Regions from separate parts of the Paenibacillus sanfengchensis genome, predicted to be linked through region 2. Evidence: riboswitches for the same ligand, from Rfam matches in the RefSeq annotation. Region 2 holds a riboswitch; each other region holds the start of a gene.
What was found. Region 2 has a riboswitch for cyclic di-AMP ahead of V4U84_RS23270 (ubiquitin-like domain-containing protein). Riboswitches for the same ligand answer to the same signal wherever they lie in the genome.
Positions count from the first base shown of each region.

Region 1: another riboswitch for cyclic di-AMP. It lies ahead of V4U84_RS06430 (APC family permease); the one in region 2 lies ahead of V4U84_RS23270 (ubiquitin-like domain-containing protein).
Region 3: another riboswitch for cyclic di-AMP. It lies ahead of V4U84_RS25485 (C40 family peptidase); the one in region 2 lies ahead of V4U84_RS23270 (ubiquitin-like domain-containing protein).
Region 4: another riboswitch for cyclic di-AMP. It lies ahead of V4U84_RS15040 (hypothetical protein); the one in region 2 lies ahead of V4U84_RS23270 (ubiquitin-like domain-containing protein).

Region 1 is NZ_JBAGJC010000003.1:33,762-37,020, forward strand. Features, by position in the region: gene V4U84_RS06430 (APC family permease) at 1-1,435, opposite strand, end outside; cyclic di-AMP (ydaO/yuaA leader) riboswitch at 1,572-1,768, opposite strand; gene thiD (bifunctional hydroxymethylpyrimidine kinase/phosphomethylpyrimidine kinase) at 1,980-2,798, opposite strand; gene V4U84_RS06440 (acyl-CoA-like ligand-binding transcription factor) at 2,902-3,259, opposite strand, start outside.
Region 2 is NZ_JBAGJC010000016.1:94,600-97,858, reverse strand. Features, by position in the region: gene V4U84_RS23280 (HD domain-containing protein) at 1-236, shown strand, start outside; gene V4U84_RS23275 (TatD family hydrolase) at 248-1,039, shown strand; cyclic di-AMP (ydaO/yuaA leader) riboswitch at 1,233-1,440, shown strand; gene V4U84_RS23270 (ubiquitin-like domain-containing protein) at 1,700-2,833, shown strand; gene rnmV (ribonuclease M5) at 2,980-3,259, shown strand, end outside.
Region 3 is NZ_JBAGJC010000022.1:45,809-49,067, forward strand. Features, by position in the region: gene V4U84_RS25475 (M1 family metallopeptidase) at 1-1,032, shown strand, start outside; gene V4U84_RS25480 (hypothetical protein) at 1,190-2,020, shown strand; cyclic di-AMP (ydaO/yuaA leader) riboswitch at 2,242-2,376, shown strand; gene V4U84_RS25485 (C40 family peptidase) at 2,379-2,870, shown strand; cyclic di-AMP (ydaO/yuaA leader) riboswitch at 3,113-3,250, shown strand; gene V4U84_RS25490 (C40 family peptidase) at 3,257-3,259, shown strand, end outside.
Region 4 is NZ_JBAGJC010000006.1:144,855-148,113, forward strand. Features, by position in the region: gene kdpF (K(+)-transporting ATPase subunit F) at 1-54, opposite strand, end outside; gene V4U84_RS15035 (hypothetical protein) at 182-586, opposite strand; cyclic di-AMP (ydaO/yuaA leader) riboswitch at 702-865, opposite strand; cyclic di-AMP (ydaO/yuaA leader) riboswitch at 1,374-1,545, shown strand; gene V4U84_RS15040 (hypothetical protein) at 1,693-2,184, shown strand; gene V4U84_RS15045 (hypothetical protein) at 2,199-2,636, shown strand; gene V4U84_RS15050 (OsmC family protein) at 2,774-3,193, opposite strand; gene V4U84_RS15055 (ABC transporter ATP-binding protein) at 3,216-3,259, opposite strand, start outside.

The DNA of each region.
Region 1 (3,259 bases), on a different contig from region 2:
GAATAACGAACACATTGCCATTAACGCGAGCCGCAGGCTCGCAAGTGGTGATGCGAAGCTGATCGCCGACGGCCTCATAGTGCTTATGAATTTTGTGAAAGACCATGACGATCGCCGGTAAAAAAATGAGTGCGGGCCAAACCTGCGTAAACTTCGTAATGAAAAACATCATCATGACCGTAAAGCTGATCACCGCGCCTACCGCGTTAATGGTGAGCTTTACTCTCCACCCTTCGGGTTTCTCCCGGATCCACTTCACCAGCATCCCGGCCTGCGCCAGTGTGAACGGGATAAAAACCCCGACCGCATAAAGCGGAATCAAATGCTCGGTCTGCCCTTTAAACACGATAATCAATAAAATCGAAGCCGCCGCCAGAAACACAATTCCGTTCGAATAGCCAAGGCGATCTCCACGAACGGTGAACATCCGGGCGATATATTTATCCTTTGCCAGGTTGACCGCCAGCAGCGGAAATGCCGAATACCCTGTGTTCGCGGCAAGGACGAGAATCATTGCGGTGATTCCCTGAATCGCGAAATACATCCCGCCTCTGCCGAAGGTTGCCGAGGCGATTTGCGAAACGACCGTTTCCTCGCCTTTTGGCGAGATGCCGTAGTAATACGCGAGCCAGACGATTCCGGTAAACAGCAAAGCCAGCAGAATGCCCATCGCCGCCAGGGTTTTGGAAGCATTCCTCGGGGCGGGGTCCTTAAAATTCGGGATCGCATTGGAGATCGCCTCCACCCCGGTCAAGGCCGAACTCCCGGACGCAAAAGCCTTCAACAGCAAAAACAAGGTCAGCCCGGCGACAGGTGTACCGATCGGGGCGTGCAGATCGCTCGGGACCTGGCCGGTCATAATCCGATACAATCCCGCACCGATCGTTATGAAGATGATCAGGACGAACAAGTACACCGGATAAGCCAGAATGGAAGCCGACTCGGTAATGCCGCGCAGGTTGAGAACGGTAATCAGCACAACCAGCAGGCAAGCGATCAGCACATTATAAGGATGCAGCGACGGAAAGGCGGAAGTAATGGCGTCCGTCCCCGCCGAAATGCTGACCGCCACCGTCAAAATATAATCAACCAACAGGGCTCCGCCCGCCAGCAGGCCCGCATTAACACCAAGGTTCTCCTTCGACACCACATAGGCGCCGCCCCCGTGCGGATAAGCGAAAATCACTTGTCTGTAGGACAGGACGAGAGCCGTCAGCAGCACGAGAATTCCTACGGCAATCGGGATGGAATACCAAAAGGCCGCCGCCCCGATGGCCATCAGCACAATCAGGATCTGTTCGGGACCATAGGCAATGGAGGACAGGGCATCCGAAGACAGAATCGCCAGCGCTTTCGTTTTACTGAGCTTTTGTTCCCCCAGTTCCGTAGACTTCAGCGGCTGACCGATGAGCACTCTTTTTAGCATGGTAAACATAACTGCAACACCTCATAGTTGGTTTAAGATAGAATACCCATTTTCTTCGGAAAAAAAAGCATAGGGGAGCACAGCAAAAAACCACAGAGGTCAGAACCCCTGTGGTCCATGTCATGTCTGCATGGTCACAGTATCATCCTCTCCCGAACTACGCTTACGAGGTTAGCTGTCGGATTAGGGTGGCGAGAATCACCCCTCCGCGAAAGCCCTGACTGAAAGCTGCCGCGGATTCACCCCCTGCCGCTTTGATTTGGCCGATACTCTCCCGGCCAAACGTTGACGACAAATCGGTTCCCCCGTTTTCCCTTACTGGAAATTCAGCGAATTTTGATATGAAATCCATGAGTGAATATACTCCTTTCACTTATCCGTGTAAAACCCTTGATGTGCCCGATTTCACGAAACATTGACCCAAAAGGGTTCGATTAAGCGCTTACTTCCCTTATTTTCATTTCCTTTCATGATTTATCAGCCCACGTCAAATGTAAGAAAAGGTCCTGCTCTCCGCACAGGAGAACAAGACCTTAAATGGAGGGCCATGGTTTTATTGCTCGCCGTTCAAGCGATACCCCGCGTGAAAAACGGGACCTACAAATTCGTTAAATGCGTATCCGGAGCGGATCGCGGCCGTCACGAATTTTTTCGCTTTCTCCACCGCCTCCTTGACCGGCATGCCGCAAGCCAGCCCGCCGGTTACCGCGGCGGCAAATGTACAGCCCGCACCGTGGTTGTGGGCCGGTTCGATTTTATCGCTCTCCAGGATCGTAAATTCGGAGCCGTCGTAGAATATGTCGAGCGCTTTTTCGCCCTCGAGAGCCTTCCCGCCTTTGATAACGACGTTCCGGGCCCCCCGTTCCCGAATTCGTTTCGCCGCTTCCTTCATATCCGCCACCGAGGTCAGACGCCCCATTCCGGACAATACGCCCGCTTCGAACAGGTTCGGCGTGGTCACGGTTGCCAGCGGCAACAAAGAATCGCGAATCGCATCCGCGCTTTCGGGATTCAGCACTTCGTCCTCGCCCTTGCAGACCATTACCGGGTCGATGACGACATTTTGCTGCCGATTCCGCTTAATGCAGGCTTCCACGACTTCGATGATCGCCACGCTGCCCAGCATTCCCGTTTTCATGGCCGCAACGGGCCCGCCGGCAAATACGGTCTTCAGCTGTTCGGCAACGAGGGCCGCATCCACCGGATATACGCTGTGATGCCAGCCGCGGTCCGGATCCATCGTCACGATGGTGGTCAACGCGCTCAATCCATAGGTCCCGTATTCCTCAAAGGTCTTCAAATCCGCCTGGATTCCCGCCCCGCCGCTGGAATCGCTGCCGGCTATCGTCAATGTTTTCAGTATGGTTGTCATGTCCATTACCCCTTTGCGAAAAACTTTACTGTTTCGGCCTTTATTGTAGCATTATTTTCAGAAAGTCAGTGGAGTTATTTTCAGCTTTGGTTCTGTACCGGTCTTACAGAGAGAATCCTTTTTCCAGATGGCTTAGCGCTTCCTCCAAAAGCTCGGCAAAATCGGTCTCCGGATTTTTCGCATAATGAAGTATCACCGAAATATTCACACCCACCACAGCTCCGGCTAAAGTGCGGATCGCCAGATCCTCCGGGTGGCCGCCGACCCGCCCCGCGACGATATCCGCGATCAGATGCATCATCTGCGTCATGTTGTTCACCAACGCCGCCCAGAGCTCCGGAATCGAAATCACCAGCTGATTCCGCTCGCGCATCGTGGACAACTCCTCGGCGGACATATTAGAAATCTCCGAGATCATGGCGTTTTTCAACGCATGAATAGGACTTAAACCGGGAGGCTGC
Region 2 (3,259 bases):
CGACCGATCTGCCTTATGATGTGTTTCGTCCGAACGGTGAGTCTCGGGACAAGCAGATCTTGTTGTTGGACCGGCAGGATCAGTTGAAGGAAATCTCCGAGGTGTCGGACATTGTGCGTTCGATTAGCGGTCTGCACCGGGGCAAATATCATTTGTACTATCCGGATAATAAGTTGAGACCGGCCATGGACCGGCTGCCGCGGCATATCGCGGAATATTTTGAACAGGGAACGTAGGAGGGAGAATCATGGAATTATTTGATACGCATACGCACATGGATGCGCCGCAATTTGACGAAGACCGCCATGATGCGATTGAACGCGCCTTGGCGCAAGGGGTAACGCGGATGATCAACATCGGTTTTAACCGCGAGACGATCCCAACGACGATGAAGCTGGCCGAGACTTATGATTTTATTTATGCGGCGGTAGGTTGGCATCCGCAGGACGCCATTACGATGAAAGAAGATGATTTGGACTGGATTGCAGATTTATGCAAACATGAAAAGGTCGTCGCTATCGGAGAAATCGGCCTGGATTACTACTGGGATACGTCCCCCAAGGAGGTCCAGCACGAGGTATTCCGCAAGCAAATTCGGCTGGCCAGAGAGCTGGGAATGCCGATTTCCATACATAACCGGGATGCGCATGAAGATGTTGTTCGGATCCTGCGCGAGGAGAGAGCGAACGAGATTGGCGGGGTGATGCATTCCTATTCGGGCAGCTGGGAAATTGCCAAAATGTGTCTGGATTTGGGATTTCATTTGTCGTTTGGCGGACCGATTACGTTTAAAAATGCAAAGCAGCCCAAAGAGGTATTGGCGAAGACTCCCTTGGATCGGTTGCTGATCGAAACGGATTCCCCATATCTTACACCTCATCCATTTCGAGGAAAACGGAATGAGACCGGTCATGTCCGTTTGGTGGCCGAGGCGGCTGCCGAATTGAAGGGGATATCCGTGGAGGAAATCGCGGAAATTACGACCCGAAATGCGCTGGAACGATTTGGTATTCCAAGCAATCGGGAGAAAAACCAGTAAAAAAAAGAGCATTTCGGAAAGATTAATGCTTTTTAACCAACTTGAGCGAGAATATTACATTTTTTTAACCAATTATTAAAATAAACGTTGTTGATTCGTCCTTTACAACATGCATCGAAACAGGATAGAATCTTTTCAGTAATCGATTTGGGGTCGTTAACATGCCGTTGACGATTCCGTTATATGGTTCCATGAACCAGTCTCGCTGAGTCCCCGATCATGGGGAACGGGGGAACCGACTACAGCGCCGCAAGGTTATTCGTCCGGCCTGTAATTGATTTCTTTATCGGGTCATTGGGGTGAATTCAAGGTCGTTGCGCCATGAGCGAATGACGGAGAAAGGGCGGCTCTCTGCGTCCTAACCCGACAGCTAACCTCGTAAGCGTACTAAGAGAGGGCAAACTCGTGCATCCTACTACACCAAGACATTCGGAAGCCACGAAAGAGAGCCTCTTACTCTTTCTAAGGCTTCTTTTGTTTTGAATAAACGTAATAGGGTCATCATACTGTGTTAAACAGGAGGTGACTTGATGCCGGGTAGACTGGGGCAGGATACGGAATGCGGGCTTTTTTAGGGCATTTCGTAAAATTGAAATGTAGTCACGTCATATGTAACACGATTCGACCTAGACGGCGGGACTATGAAGGAGGACGGAAGAAATGGGCCTTTTCCGCAATGAGGAATCCCATGAATCACGCTCATCCAGCATGTCTTACGCAATGCGGTGGAAACAAGAACATTTACGTCAGATTTCGGTCGTCGGAATTTTGTCCATCGCGGTAGTTCTCATCATCCTGATTTGGTTTTATGGCCAAAGCAAAAAAGTATACTTGGTTGTTGACGGGAAGAGTCAGCAGATCGAAACCCGGAAATCGCTGGTCAATCAAGTGCTGGAAGAACAATCTATCGTTTTGAAGCCGGAGGATGAAGTGTCGCTTTCCCTGGCGAGTTCGATTCAAGACGGGGACCGGATTGTCATCGTTCGCTCCGTCCCTGTGAAGGTAAGCGTAGATGGAACGACAAAGACTCATTTCACGACACAGGATAGTGTCCGGAAAACAATCGAGGAACTTGGCATCACTTTGGGGCAGGACGATAAAATTACACCGGCCTTGGACGGCAAAGTCTCGGCGAACTTGAAAATCAAGGTCGTCCGCGTTACCAGACAAAAGGTGCAGACTACGCAGAACGTTCCTTTCACCGTGGTGAAAACCTCCGACAAGAACCTGCTTAAGGGAAAGACAAAGGTGATTTCTCCGGGGAGCAAAGGCGTTGTAGTTCATAACATCGAAAAAGTGTATGAAGACGGAAAATTCGTGTCCAAACACTGGCTCGGCAAAGAGGTCAAAAAGACCGGATCGCCGAAAGTCGTTGCCGTAGGCACGAAGAAACCGACAGCAGTCGCATCCGCCAGCATTTCCCGCAGCGCCAACGCGGTTAATATCAGCGGCCTTACGACGAAAGGCGGCGTCTCTTTTAAATATAAAAAAGTGCTTAAAAACGTGACTCTTACGGCATACTCCGCCGAGGAGGACGGCATCGGCACGCGTACGGCTTCCGGCACCCGGGTAACGGAGGGAAGAACGATCGCGGTCGACAAAAGTGTCGTCCCTCTGGGATGGTGGGTCTATATCGAAGGGGTCGGCTTCCGCCAGGCGGAGGATACCGGGGGGGCTATCAAAGGTCACAAAATGGACGTTTATTACGATTCCCTGAAATCGGCGGAGGATTTTGGACGCAAGAAAGGCCGGACCGTTTACGTGATCGGGCCGACCAAGCCGGAGCTGAACTAACCGGAGCGTTTACTTTCCCGAGGGAATGGGATACTATTAGGATGATGAATAAGACGCGGATAAGAAGAGGAGAAATCCTCTTCTTTTTGTTATGATGATAAGGTCTTTAAGAGGTCTTTAAACCTAAGCGAGAGAGGTAAGTGGGCATGATCAAGGAGGTCATTGTGGTCGAGGGCCGCGACGATACCGTCGCCGTAAAGCGGGCAGTGGAGGCCGACACCATTGAAACGGGGGGCTCGGCCATTAATGAGATGACGCTTCGTAAAATCGAACTGGCTATGGAGCGCCGGGGGGTCATTATTTTCACCGACCCGGATCACGCGGGGGAACGGATCCGCAAAATCGTGGCGAAGCGGGTGCCCGGCTGCAAGCATGCCTTCCTTCGGGAGGCGGACGCGACGAAAGCCGGCGACATCGGTGTGGAGA
Region 3 (3,259 bases), on a different contig from region 2:
ATCAAGCTATACCTCGATCCGGCGCACAAGGATCTGAAGGAGCGGTATTTTTACGCGGCTAAAGTAGCCCTCTCCAACTTCAGCAAATGGTATGGGCGCTACCCGTACTCCACCCTGTCCGTCGTCGTTCCGCCCATCCAGGGCAACGGTGCCGGCGGCATGGAATATCCGACCTTGGTCACGGCCTTTGGCGCGGGGAGCGACTCTCCGGGTTACGACGAATTGGAGCGCACTGTGATTCATGAAGTAGCCCATCAGTTTTTTTATGGGATGGTGGCCAATAACGAGTTTGAAGAAGCCTGGCTTGACGAAGCCTTCGCCTCCTACGCGGAGGACAAATTGATGGAGCAGGAGTTCGGGATTGCGCCCAATCTGCCGCTGCAGGCCGCGCTTATCTCCTCCCCGGCCTCTTTGACACAAGCCTCCTGGAAGTTTGGTTCCGGCGATGCTTACGCCAAAAACGTATATTCCCGGGGCAAATTGATTCTGCTGGATATCGAGCGACAGGTCGGAGCCAAAGCCATGAAGCGGATTCTTTACAGTTACAGTCAAAAATACCGTTTCAAGCATCCGACGACCGCCGATTTCCAACGTGTCGTCGAGCAGTCCACCAGCCGCAGCTGGAAGGCTTATTTCAACCAGTATGTGTACGATGGTAAAATGGCCGACTTCTCGGTGGACCGTATCATAGTCAATCAAATCGCCAACAAGAACGGGGCGCCCCTGTATGAATCAAAGGTTACTTTAAGCCGTCGGGGCGGAAACGCCCCCAAAATTCCGCTTCTCTTCAGCTTCAAGGACGGACATACGGTCCGCAAAGTCTGGAACGGCGAAGGTGGAACCGTTCAGATGAAGCTGCAGTATAAAGAACCTTTGGACTGGGTGCAGGTCGATCCCGATTATTCGCTGGTTCTCGAGAACAAACACATCAACAATTACATGAGGGCCGAAATTGCCGAGCCAACCGGCACCCGGGCTACGCTTGGCGTCGTAAAACTGCTGGAAGCGCTGCTGGGGACGCTCGTCTGGTAGGGCTCACAAAACCAGGCCTATGCTTTCGAAGTAAGTTTTGTACGCAGCTATCTCTAAGATGTAACGCTCACAAAACCAGGCCTATGCTTTCGAAGTAAGTTTTGTACGCAGCTATCTCTAAGATGTAACGCTCACAAAACTTTTAGGAGGGAAAATAATGACCTACGTACGGAATGGATGGGGGCTTGTTCGAAGCCAATTTCCCTCTGTGATCATCCTGTTTCTGTACCAGCTGCTTTGGGGGTTGTTCTTCTACCGGCTAATTCACTCGGCCGTGATCGCCTTGCTGTCGCGGTATCCCGATCCCCCACCGAATGAGTTGAGCCAGGTTCTTTACTTGATCGAGGGACAAATCGAGCTCGGACGGAGCCCGGCGATCCACCAGTATTTGTGGATGCTGTTCGGCCTGATTGCCCTGCGTCTGCTGATGACCCCGTTGTTTCAAGCCGGTATTCTTTACGGCATGAAACCTCCGGAGGAGCAAGGGGCCGGGCTTCCGCTCTTCCGCGGCATGAAGGAATTCTGGAAGCCGGTCACTCTCTTTTTCCTGCTGGAGCTGATTCTGCTCGCCCTGCCGGGGTTATGGATCATCCCGAAGTTAGCGGCCCTCTGGCCTTGGCTCATCCCGGGGGGCGGCCGTCTGGGCCCCCTGCTGGCGATCATCGGGCTGCTTTTGGGGTGGGCGGCCTACGGCTGGCTCATTCGCCAGCTCCTATTGTTCTCCCAATTTGGCTATCTGTTCAAGACGGGAGTTTGGAACTCCCTTCTAATCAGCCTCAGACACCTGCTGCCCGGCATCGCCATCTCCCTCATCCTCGGCACGGCCGGAGCCGTCTTATTTCTCATCTGCGGGGCCTTCTCTTGGATCTGGACCGGGTTGGCCGCCATGGTTTTACAGCAAACCTATCCTTTTATCCGCAGCCTATTTCAAATTTGGAGTATATCCTCTCAATATGAACTCTGGCAGACCAAGTTACATAAAGGTTAAATTTTTTTCATCTTTGTCTATCCCTTGCACCACAAGGCCTCCGCGGAAAAGCGGGGGCTTTTCCCTGTGTTTTCGCCTCTGAATCTTGCTAAATAGCCGTTGCCAAAATATACTTGCCTTTGTTACAATAGCAACAGCACAATTCAGTAACGATTTTGTAATTATTTTTGTCACCTTGGCAGGAGAATCATGTCGGGTGTCGAATATGTAAGTAAATCGGATGTAAACTACAGCCGAATTCCCTTGGCGGGGAACGGGGGAACCACTTTGGGTGAATTGATCTCGCAAGAGAGGGATCATAGGGGACCTTCAACCGAATCCTTAAGCTAACCTCGTAGGCATTGGAAGGAGCATTTTCTTGAAGAAACAGTTGACCGCAGCAGCAGTAAGTCTGGCCATTCTTTTCTCCGTTGGCACTGGGAGCGCTTTCGCCGATTCCACGTTGGACGGCGTCATCGATACGGCCTTGGGAACGGAGTACTCTTCCGGCGGCACTACAACGTCCGGCTTCGATTGTTCCGGATTTACCATGTACGTCTTTTCGAAGATCGGTATTAAACTGCCCCATCAATCCGGTGCCCAATACAAGATGGGAACGGCCGTAGAGAAGGAAGAGCTGATTGCCGGCGATCTCGTGTTCTTCAACACTTCCGGTAAAGGCGTTTCTCATGTCGGCGTTTATGTTGGTGATGGCAAGTTTGCCCACGCATCTTCTTCCAAGGGCGTAGTCATCAGCAAACTGAGTGAGAAGTATTATGTACAGCGTTATGTCGGAGCGAAACGGATTCTGAGTACCGATAAGTACGAAGAAGTCACCACCGACTCCCAAGAGCATGACGATGTAGAATAATTCCGGCAAAGGCCCGCAGCGATTCTTTCGAGTCGTAGACTGCGGGTTTTTTCATGGCTGTTTGGGAAATCCCGTTTAGGAGAAATTACCCGTCTCTCCCCGGCATAAACAGGACAATAGAATTAAAATATCCGGCAACCCTAGAATAGCTTGCCAAAGCAAGTTAGGCTTGGTACAATAACCAAAGTAAATAGTAACAACTTTGTAAACATTGTTCGCCACGTCACAACTTTGGGTGCATTCAACTAGACTAGCCGAATTCCCGGCACCCGGGAAACGGGGGAACCATTTTGGGTGAATTGATTACCGATACATAGGAATCATAGGGAACCTTCAACCGAATCCTCAAGCTAACCTCGCAGGCATTGGAAGGAGAACTTTACATCATG
Region 4 (3,259 bases), on a different contig from region 2:
GGCATAGATCAAATAGATCAGCAATACGAGCGTAAACATCAACACGATCGTCATTCGTGTTCGCCTCCCGAGTCCGCTACCGTTTTCCCGCACCAAACGACAAATCCGATCACAAGCGCGAAGGCTGCGGCTAACGTTAGTCCCATCCAAATATCCAGCATTACGACACTCCTCCAAATAATTAATCAGTCAGATCGCTGAGTAGAAACCCGACTTCCCCGTTTTTTGTGTATATCACATAGGAAGCACCGAGTTTTTTATAAATCGCCTCGGGATGCCACATGGTCGTCACAACAGTTATCGCCTTGCTGGAAAACCGGGCAACAAACTGTAAATACTGGCAGCTCAGCGGTAGACTGGACTCAAAAATGAAAACTCGCCCGATCGGAAATACAGGTATCTCACCCACCTTATTACGGGTAGTACTTACACGCAAAATCTCATTCACTCCGATTTCCCTCAGCAGCTTTTCTTCCCTTTTGTTATTGGTTAAGGCTGCTACCGGAATTTTTTGGTACATAAGCAACCGAATGAAGTTTCTCCCCGCTTTATTCGAAGCGGCCACTAAAATACGGCTTTTCTCCATGCGCTCCTCCTCCGAATCAAGGAAAAAGGCAACAAAAAGAAGCCTTGGAAAAGAGGAACCTTTTCCGCGGCTTCTCGCTCATGACGCTTTCGTCCTGATCGGCCCGCGACAAAATGTTGCCTCTCCATACGCTTACGAGGTTAGCTGTCGGATTCGGGCGTGAGAGTCGCCCTACACCAGGCATTTGAGAGTGCCGAGTGATTCACCCCATGAAACCGAGCGCGGTTTCGTTGGTTCCCCCGTTCCTTGAGTCTTCCAAGGATTCAGCGTTTTAAAAGATTATTGTAAGTCACAGTTTTCCGAGACTGTGGCAGAAAAAACTATGAATAACCGATTGATTCATCCTCTCCCTCAATAGCACACGATCCTTTATCTACGGGTTAGCTGACATTTACAGGCGGTGAGAGACGCCCGTCTTCGCTGATCGAGTCGTGAACGAACGATTTCGTTCCCGGTTCCGATCGGCTTGCTCCCACACAAGCTTCGGTCCGTTGACTCCCCGTTTTGGATCGGCAGCTCCATTAGAATCGAATAGCAATTCAATTCATGGACCGTATCTTACTCCTTGACAAAATGATTGTAAAACGCTGTAGCATGAGTATCCACTGAAATAAGGAGTTCTAGGATAAAGGCAGCGTTATCAAAATGGAAACTCTTTTTTTTCCTCGCAAATACTCATGTTTACAAGGCTTTTCATCATTTTTACGGTTTTTTTACACCCGTGGGCGGTTTATTTACCCCTTTTTTATACGGACCTGAATTATAGTTAGAACCGTGAATTCTTCGACTTGTATGAACGCTGAATTCCCGTTATGGCGGGAAGCGGGGGAACCATCGGACCGCAAATTCGGTCCAACTTGGGGTGAATCCGAAGTGAGACGTTATCGGTCTCGTAAGGTAGGGCGACTCTCACCGCCCGAATCCGACAGCTAACCTCGTAAGCGCAGCAGAGAGAACCTTGATTTCCGTGCTTTTGCGTCGGGGCATTTTGCCCGTCCGCACAAACCGCTGCAGGGGTTTATTCTCTGTCGGCGGTTTTTTTGTTGTAAGCATGCGGACAAACGAGCTTTTAAACATTTTAACCCTATGGGAGGATGAGGATCGACATGAGGACTTATTATTGGGGATCGCATCGGAATCTTCTGGACCCGGTTAGCTTGCGTTACCTGTATTTTGGAGCGTTCTGGTATGAAGAACACGGGCAAAGATTTATCGTAGGTTATGGTTTCGGCGACAACAAGATCGGGATATTCCGCCAGTTCGGCGCACCGGCACCCTGTCAAGAATGCACGGATATAGAGGTTTTGCACGAGATCTACCGGGAATTCAGGAAACAACAGCAGGAACAAGATTGGTCGGCGCGCTTGCGCCTTCCGCTTCTGGCAGCTTTTCGAAAACCTTGGCTCCGGATACCTCCGGGCTGGTATGTGCTGAAATTGCAAGCGTCGTTTCCCGCTCATTTAACCTTTGTTCACAAAACAAAATACGCCGTATGGCTGGAGCATTCTGCCGTTTGCGAAAACGAAACGGAAATCCGAAGCTATATTCACAAGGCTGAGAACATGCATCATGTCGATTTTAATTGGTTGAACGGTTGAGGAGGGTTACGGAGATGAATAACAATAGACTAACGCGAATTGAACTGTTCGCCTTTAGTGGACCTCCATCTTTTGTTATTGCCGCCCGGGGCTCCCAAGAATGCTGGTATTGCATCCTGAAACTTTCCTGCGGAGACTGCAGCGGTTTCGGCGCTTGTCCTGTCTCTACGGACGGCAAAGGGTTCGACTTGATTAAATGGGGGGATTTTTTGCGGTCCATCCGAAACCAATCGGTAGAAGAAGCCTTGGAAATTGTTCGTTCCAAAGGCTCGGAATGGCTCCCGGGACAACTGGCATTGGTCCGATCCGCCTTGCTGGACACCGCTCTGTCCAGGCAGTCCCGCCTCAAAGCAGCGGCCGGAGCCGAATATAAGAGAAGCCTCTTCAGCAACCGCCCGTGGAACGCAGCACAGTTGATTCATGAATCTATAGCGTATTTTTCGATATTATAAGAAAAACCCAGAATCGCTTTCGCTCCAACCATCATATATGACTCCGATGCTCTCATCAGTAGACAAAAAGATACCCACAGTCCCGGCACTTTTTTTCTAAGTGTCCAGACTATGAGTATCCTCCATTTCCGTCGTTCTTATTTAAACACTTCCACGCCATTCAGAATGAGTCTGTGTGTAATCGTCGCATTTAACGAGTCCGATACGGAACAATATTTCGAAGTCCCGAGTTCAATGGCCTTCCAAATCCGGTAATCGGGAATATCGCCGTCTACCTTAAAGATCAGCTCGATCGAGGCAAATCCTTTGGGGGGCTCTTCCTTGCGGACTCCGTTCGTTACAATCTCAATCTTTTCAATAGAAGACAGGAAGTTCTCCAGAATCATCGTTACATCAATGCCAATACACCCCGCCAAGCTTGCCAATAATACCTCCACGGGCGAAGCGCCGTTGCCCTCTCCTCCCCATTGCGGAGTTGCGTCCATATTCACTTTGTAGCCGGAAGGACCCTCTGCTTGAAAAAACTTTTTCCCCTGCCAAGTTGTCGTTACTTGCATGTTGTTAACCTACCTTCTTTTTCTATTTATGATATAAATGACAAGCTGTATAACGATTTTCGGATA